Regions from separate parts of the Agathobaculum sp. Marseille-P7918 genome, predicted to be linked through region 1. Evidence: predicted binding sites of a transcription regulator. Region 1 holds the regulator's gene; the other holds the start of a gene.
What was found. The regulator Rex, encoded in region 1, represses fermentation and respiration genes when NADH is low (regulators of the CRP and FNR family bind a similar motif). The targets are predictions, from matches to a motif close to ATTGTTAANNNNTTAACAAT.
Positions count from the first base shown of each region.

Region 2: a site for Rex is predicted at 1,906-1,925, ahead of ACESSO_RS11065 (acyl-CoA dehydrogenase). Genes of this name have one in related genera too.

Region 1 covers NZ_CAXTXI010000004.1:288,912-292,330, reverse strand. The annotation lists partial or broken rRNA gene ACESSO_RS08455 (16S ribosomal RNA) at 1-118, opposite strand, end outside; gene metA (homoserine O-succinyltransferase) at 686-1,600, shown strand; gene ACESSO_RS08445 (redox-sensing transcriptional repressor Rex) at 1,640-2,278, opposite strand; gene ACESSO_RS08440 (isocitrate/isopropylmalate family dehydrogenase) at 2,318-3,419, opposite strand, start outside.
Region 2 covers NZ_CAXTXI010000007.1:162,569-165,987, forward strand. The annotation lists gene ACESSO_RS11055 (hypothetical protein) at 1-265, shown strand, start outside; gene asnB (asparagine synthase (glutamine-hydrolyzing)) at 247-1,710, opposite strand; gene ACESSO_RS11065 (acyl-CoA dehydrogenase) at 2,062-3,213, shown strand; gene acrB (acryloyl-CoA reductase electron transfer subunit gamma) at 3,235-3,419, shown strand, end outside.

The DNA.
Region 1 (3,419 bases):
CCGCCACTAAGTTAAGAATTCCAGTCCCGAAGGACTTTCCAAAATAACTCCGTTCGACTTGCATGTGTTAGGCACGCCGCCAGCGTTCATCCTGAGCCAGGATCAAACTCTCTAAAAATTGTATCGAAAGAGCTGAAGCTCATTCAATCGACTTTAGAGTCTGACGTGTCACTTTGTTTTAAGTGGAGTTGTGACTTCCACCGATTTACCAAGAGTAAAACTCTTAGAATTTCAGGTTCGCACTACACTCGATTTTTATCAAAACCAAGTTAAGCTTTCTCGTTGTTTAATTTACAAGGTACAATCCGCTGTTTTCGAGGACTTTTCAGAACTTTTCGAAGCTCTTTACCGTTCTCGGTGACAGCTTATTTATTATATCAGGTTTATTTCGGTTTGTCAAGAACTTTTTTCATTTCTTTTCAAACTTTTTTTCGACCCGCGCCGCCTCTCATCGAAGCAGCCTATTTAGTATATCAAACCGAGAAGCATTTGTCAAGAAGTTTTTTCAATTTTTTGTTTGCATCCAGTTTGACCGTCTCTATATGAGACTTATACAGTATACCTCCCTTTTTTACTTTTGTCAACTGTTTTTTACCGTATTTTCGCTTTTTGTGACTTGTGGTTCTTTTCGCTTTCTGCTATAATAAATCATTATAATGCTATTTCATAAAAAGGAGGGGTCGGCTTGCCCATCAAAATAGCCGACAGTCTGCCTGCGCGTGCGGTACTGGAAAGCGAAAACATCTTTGTTATGACCGAGCATCGTGCGACTACACAGGATATTCGGCCGCTGCGCATCGCATTGCTCAATCTGATGCCATTGAAAATCGTTACGGAAACGCAAATTCTGCGCTGCTTATCCAATACGCCTATTCAGATTGAGGTGGACTTGATTCAAACCAAGACCTACCACTCCAAAAACACACCTGAGGATCATCTGCTTACTTTCTACAAGACCTTTGATGATATTCGCGATCAAAAGTATGACGGTTTTATCATTACCGGCGCTCCGGTAGAGAATATGCCGTTTGAGGATGTAGAATATTGGAATGAGCTGGTTGAGATAATGGATTGGAGCAAGACCCATGTCCACTCCACTCTGCATATCTGCTGGGGCGCGCAGGCCGGCTTATACCATCATTATGGTATCCCCAAATATCCGCTTCCTCACAAGATGTCCGGTATCTTTCGTCATCACATGCTTTTTCCAAAAGAACCTCTTCTGCGCGGCTTTGACGACGTTTTTTCTGCTCCGCATTCCCGTTATACTGAGGTGCGCGCTGAGGACATTCGCCGGGATGATCGACTGCGTCTGCTGGCAGAGTCCAATGAAGCCGGCGTATACATCGTGGAAGCGATGAATGGCCGTCAGATTTTTGTGCTCGGCCACGGGGAATATGACTCTGATACGCTCAAGAAGGAATATGAGCGAGATTTAGCCAAAGGCTTGAACCCTGCTATTCCAGCTCACTACTTCCGCAACGACGATCCGGATGATGAAATTCTTGTCACATGGAAAGCCCATGCGCACTTGTTCTACACCAACTGGGTTAACTACTACGTCTACCAGACTACACCCTATTTTCTCGATAAAATGTAAATTTGTAAAAAAAGAAACGGCCTGCAGGCCGTTTCTTTTTTATTCCTCTGTCGCGCTGACCAGATGGCACAGCGTCATCAAGCTATCGGACAGATGTACATTTTCCACCGGTACACCCAAGCCACCCAAGTGAAGATCCTCTCCTGTAAAATTCCACAGGCCGCGGATGCCTTGATCGACCAGCTCCCGTGCAATCTCCGGCGCATTGCTCCTCGGAATGGTAAGCACTGCCACATCCGGCTTGTGAGCCGCAATAAACGACGGTAAATCATCACTGCTGCGCACCGAATAGCCGCCGAATTCCTTTCCCTTGAGATCCGGGTTTGCATCAAATGCGCACAGCAGACGGAATCCGCTTGCACTGAAATCAAAGTTATTGAGCAACGCCCGACCCAGGTTGCCTGCACCCAGCAAAATCGCTGTGCGGCCTGCACGCAGACCGAGAATAGAGCCCAATTCCTCCATCAGCTTGTCAATATTATATCCATAGCCCTGTTGCCCAAAGCCGCCAAAACAATTAAAATCCTGCCGAATTTGCGAGGCCGTCAGACCCATGCGCTCAGCCAACGCGCGTGAAGAGATGCGCTGCACGCCTTCAGCCTTCAGTTCACAGATATTTCGGTAATAGCGTGGCAGCCGCTGAATGACCGCTTTGGAAACCTCTTGCTTTCGTTCCACAGGCTCTCTCCTTCTTCCTTCATTGGAATATTTTGATGATTACAGTCCGGCGATGGTATCCAGCACGTAATCCGTAAATTCTTGCGCAGTTGCGCCGGTATCACGGCCGGTAACAACCACTTTTTTCTCTTCAAACATGCAGATGTCCAGTGCGCGATCGAGCTTTTTCGCCAGCTCGACTTCACCGATATGCTCGAGCAGCATCACAGATGCGCGCAACACGGACGACGGATCGGCATACTTTGCGCGGCCTTCCTGCACCATACGCGGCGCAGAACCATGAATCGCCTCAAACATCGCATAACGCTTGCCAATATTGGCCGAGCCTGCGGTGCCGACGCCGCCCTGAATTTCTGCCGCTTCGTCAGTAATGATATCACCGTACAGGTTGGGCAGCACAACCACCTTGAAGTCACGACGGCGCTTGTCGTCGAGCAGCTTTGCGGTCATGATATCGATGTACCAGTCGTCAAACTCGACTTCCGGATATTCCTTTGCCACCTTCTGGCAGGTATCGAGGAATTTGCCGTCGGTCGTTTTAATGATGTTCGCCTTGGTGACGCAGGAAACGCGGTTCTTGCCGGTCTTACGTGCATAGTCAAACGCCAGACGCGCGATACGCTCACAGCCCTGCGAAGTGGCAACCGTGAAGTCGATGAACAGGTCGTCGTCGATCTGCACTCCCTGCGAACCGACAGCGTAACCGCCTTCGGTGTTCTCACGATAGAACGTCCAGTCGATACCAAGTTCAGGCACCTTGACCGGACGTACATTGGCAAACAGGTCGAGCGCCTTACGCATCGCCACATTTGCGGACTCTACGTTCGGCCACGGATCGCCCTTACGCGGAGTCGTGGTCGGCCCCTTGAGAATGACGTGACACTGTTTCAATTCTTCCATCACATCGGGCGGAATCGCGCAGCCAAGCTCTGCACGACGCTCAATGGTCAGGCCGTCGATGACGCGAAACTCCACCTTGCCCGCCTTGACCTTGTCAGCCAGCAACACCTCAAGCGCATGCTGTGCCATACCGGTGATCATCGGGCCGATGCCGTCGCCGCCGCACACGCCGATGATGAGCTTGTCGAGCTTAGAATAGTCAATAAAGTCGTCCTGCGCCTTCATATCCGCAATGCGCTTG
Region 2 (3,419 bases), on a different contig from region 1:
GGGATATGCGGGTGAACACCGCGCCAGCTTCACCAATCAGACCGATGTGGATTTCGGTATGATACAGCTGGAGATTTCATTATATAAACTGGACAATCCGCGGCAGTACGGGGATGATGCGACCATTCCGGACGAGCCGCTGGAGGTACATAACGCCTATGTCGGGCCGCTGACCGCGGGAGAGACCGTTCCCCTCTCCTTTACATCGGACACGGATGACTATAACTACTTTCTGTTCGGTTACGGTTATACCTTGGAGGAGTAGACGGGAGCGGAGGACTCTAAGCTGCGGTATCCCTGTGTAACGCTTCCTTCGAGCAGGGTCGCCATAAACCAGTCCAGATTGAGCACGAACATTTCACGCATGCGCGCATCCTTTTTGCTGTCGGTCGGCAGCTTTTCTGCGCGGCGGCAGGTGGCAAGATAGTGCTCACGGACAAATTCCGCGCCGTTTTGCACAATGCCGGGCGCAAGCAGGCCGAGCCGCAAATCGACCGAGCGCGACCACGGGAAGGTGTCCTCGAACAGGATTTCCTCCCGGTGGTACCACGGGTAGCCGCCGAATAGTTCGTCGGCGCACTCGCCGGACAGGCACACGGTCGTGCCGCCGTTCTTGACCGCCGCGCAGAACAGCAGCAGCGAGGAGTCCACGTCCGCCATGCCGGGCAGGTCGCGCGCATCGGTCGCGGGCAGCAGTGCGGCGCACAGGGCGTCCGGCTCGATGACGACGTTGTGATGCTTTGTGCCGAGCGTATCGACCATCATCTGAATGAATTCGTTATCGCTGTTGGGCTGGAAGCTGTTTTTGGTGAAATATTTGTCGTTGTCGCGGTAGTCAACCGACCAGGTGTGCAGTGTTTCGCCGCGCGCGGCATAGGTTTTGGCGGCCAGCATGGACAGAATGGATGAGTCCAGTCCGCCGGACAGGAAGCAGGCAAGCGGGACGTCGGACACCAGCTGCCGCTGTGCCGCGTCGCAGATGAGCTCGTGCGTGCGCGCAATGGTGGTTTCCAGATCGTCCGGGTGCTCATGCGCCTCCAGCTTCCAATAGGTGCGGTCGGCATAGCCCTCGGGCGTGAGCACGGCGTAATGCCCGGGCAGCAGGGAGTCGATCTGCCGGAATACGCCGGACACGGGTGGGCGCGCAGGACCGAGTAGCAGTACGGCGCGCAGACCGTCCTCGTCTACCTCTGGCTCAACTGCCGGATGGCACAACATCGCGCCGATGGTCGAGCCGAACACGATACCGTCCTGCAAGCGCGCGACAAACAGGGGCTTAACGCCCAGACGGTCGCGGCACAACACGAGCCGCCGTTCTTTCTTCTGCCAGATGGCGAACGCGAAAATGCCGTTGAGACGCTCGAACGCATCCGTGTCCCATTCGAGAAAGGCGTGCAGCAGTACCTCGGTGTCCGAATGACCGCGGAACGTGTGCCCGCGTGCAAGTAGGTCTTTTCGTATTTCTTCGGTATTATATAACTCTCCGTTATATACCAGTACCGTATTTCCGTCGGGTGCATACATGGGCTGCGAACCGCCGTCCGGGTCAATGACGATAAGGCGCCGGTGGACGAGCACCGCGTCCGCGTCCTGATAGTCGCCTGCCGCGTCCGGGCCGCGCGGCGTCAGGCTGCGCTGCATGCGTTCTGCCGCTGCGGCATAGCGGCGCGCGTCATGTTCATAATCGACAAAGCCGCCGATTCCACACATAGACTTTTCCTCCTTATATAATGGCCTTCTCTGCTTCTTATGCGGAAGCGGCGCGGAATATGTGAAAAACCACTCAGATAGGGCGTGGGATACCGGTCATGCATATACAAAATGCAAACAAAAGCCGGGATTCCACACAGGGTAAAAATATGAGGCTGCAATGGAAAAAAACGGGTCGAAAATCTCACGCAAAAGTGTGTTAAATCCTTGACATATTCCCGGCAAACGATATAATAGAAATAGACATGCTCCAAAGTAGGGTGTTGGCTTAGGACACGGCACTGCGGCCCATGGGCATCGGGTGCTGTGTTTTTCTGTACACCCGCGAATATTTTTTGGGAGGTATATGGCATGGATTTTAGGCTTACAAAAGAAGAAGCACTGTTCCAGAAGATGTGCCGTGAGTTCGCGCTTAACGAAGTAGAGCCGCTCGCAGCCGAGATCGACGAGCAGGAGCGCTATCCGGAAGAGACTGTCCAGAAGCTGATGAAGTACGGCCTGATGGGCATTCAGTTCCCCAAGGAAGTCGGCGGTTCCGGCGGCAACTATGTCTGCTACTCTATCGCAATTGAAGAGATGAGCCGTGTATGCGGCACCACCGGTGCTATCATTTCCGCGCACGGCACGCTGGGCGCATGGCCGATCTACGCGTTCGGTACCGAAGAGCAGAAGGAAAAGTGGCTCCGCCCGCTCATCGAGCCTAAGGAAGGCGCAAAGCTGGGCGCGTTCGGCCTGACCGAGCCTAACGCGGGCACTGACTCCGCTGCACAGCAGACCATCGCTGAAAAGCAGCCGGACGGCTCCTACATCCTCAACGGCACCAAGGTGTTCATCACCGGCGGCGGCCGTGCGGATACTTACGTTATCTTCGCGATGACCGATAAGACCAAGGGCAACAAGGGCATTTCCGCGTTCATCGTTGACAAGGATGACCCGGGCTTCTCCATCGGCAAGATCGAGCACAAGATGGGCATCCGTGGTTCTCAGACCGCTGAGCTGATCTTTGAAGATGTGCATCTGCCGGCTGACCGTCTGCTCGGCAAGGAGAACGGCGGCTTTAAGATTGCTATGATGACGCTGGACGGCGGCCGTATCGGTATCGCTTCTCAGGCACTCGGCATCGCGCAGGGCGCTCTGGACAAGGCGATCCAGTACATGAAGGAGCGCGTTCAGTTCGGCAAGACGCTGGACAAGTTCCAGGGCCTGCAGTGGATGGTAGCCGATATGTACACTCAGATCGACGCTGCCCGTCTGCTCGTTCGCCGCGCTGCGTTCAACCACGACGTTGGTCTGCCGTTCACCAAGGAAGCTGCTATGGCTAAGCTGTACGCTTCTGAGGTTGCAATGGACGTTACCACCAAGTGCGTACAGATCTACGGCGGCTACGGTTACATCCGTGAGTACCCGATGGAGCGCATGATGCGTGACGCCAAGATCACCGAGATCTACGAGGGCACTTCTCAGGTTCAGAGAATGGTCATCGCCGGTCAGGTTCTGCGCTAAGTAAAGGAGGAAAACTGAACTATGAAGGCTATTGTTTGTGTAAAGCAGGTTCCGGATACCTCCGGTAAGGTTGCAGTCAATCCCGACGGCACTCTGAACCGCGCATCCATGGAAACTATCACCAACCCGGACGACCTCAACGCGGTTGAGGCTGCCCTCAAGCTCAAGGACGAAACCGGCTGCAAGGTCGTTGTCATCACCATGGG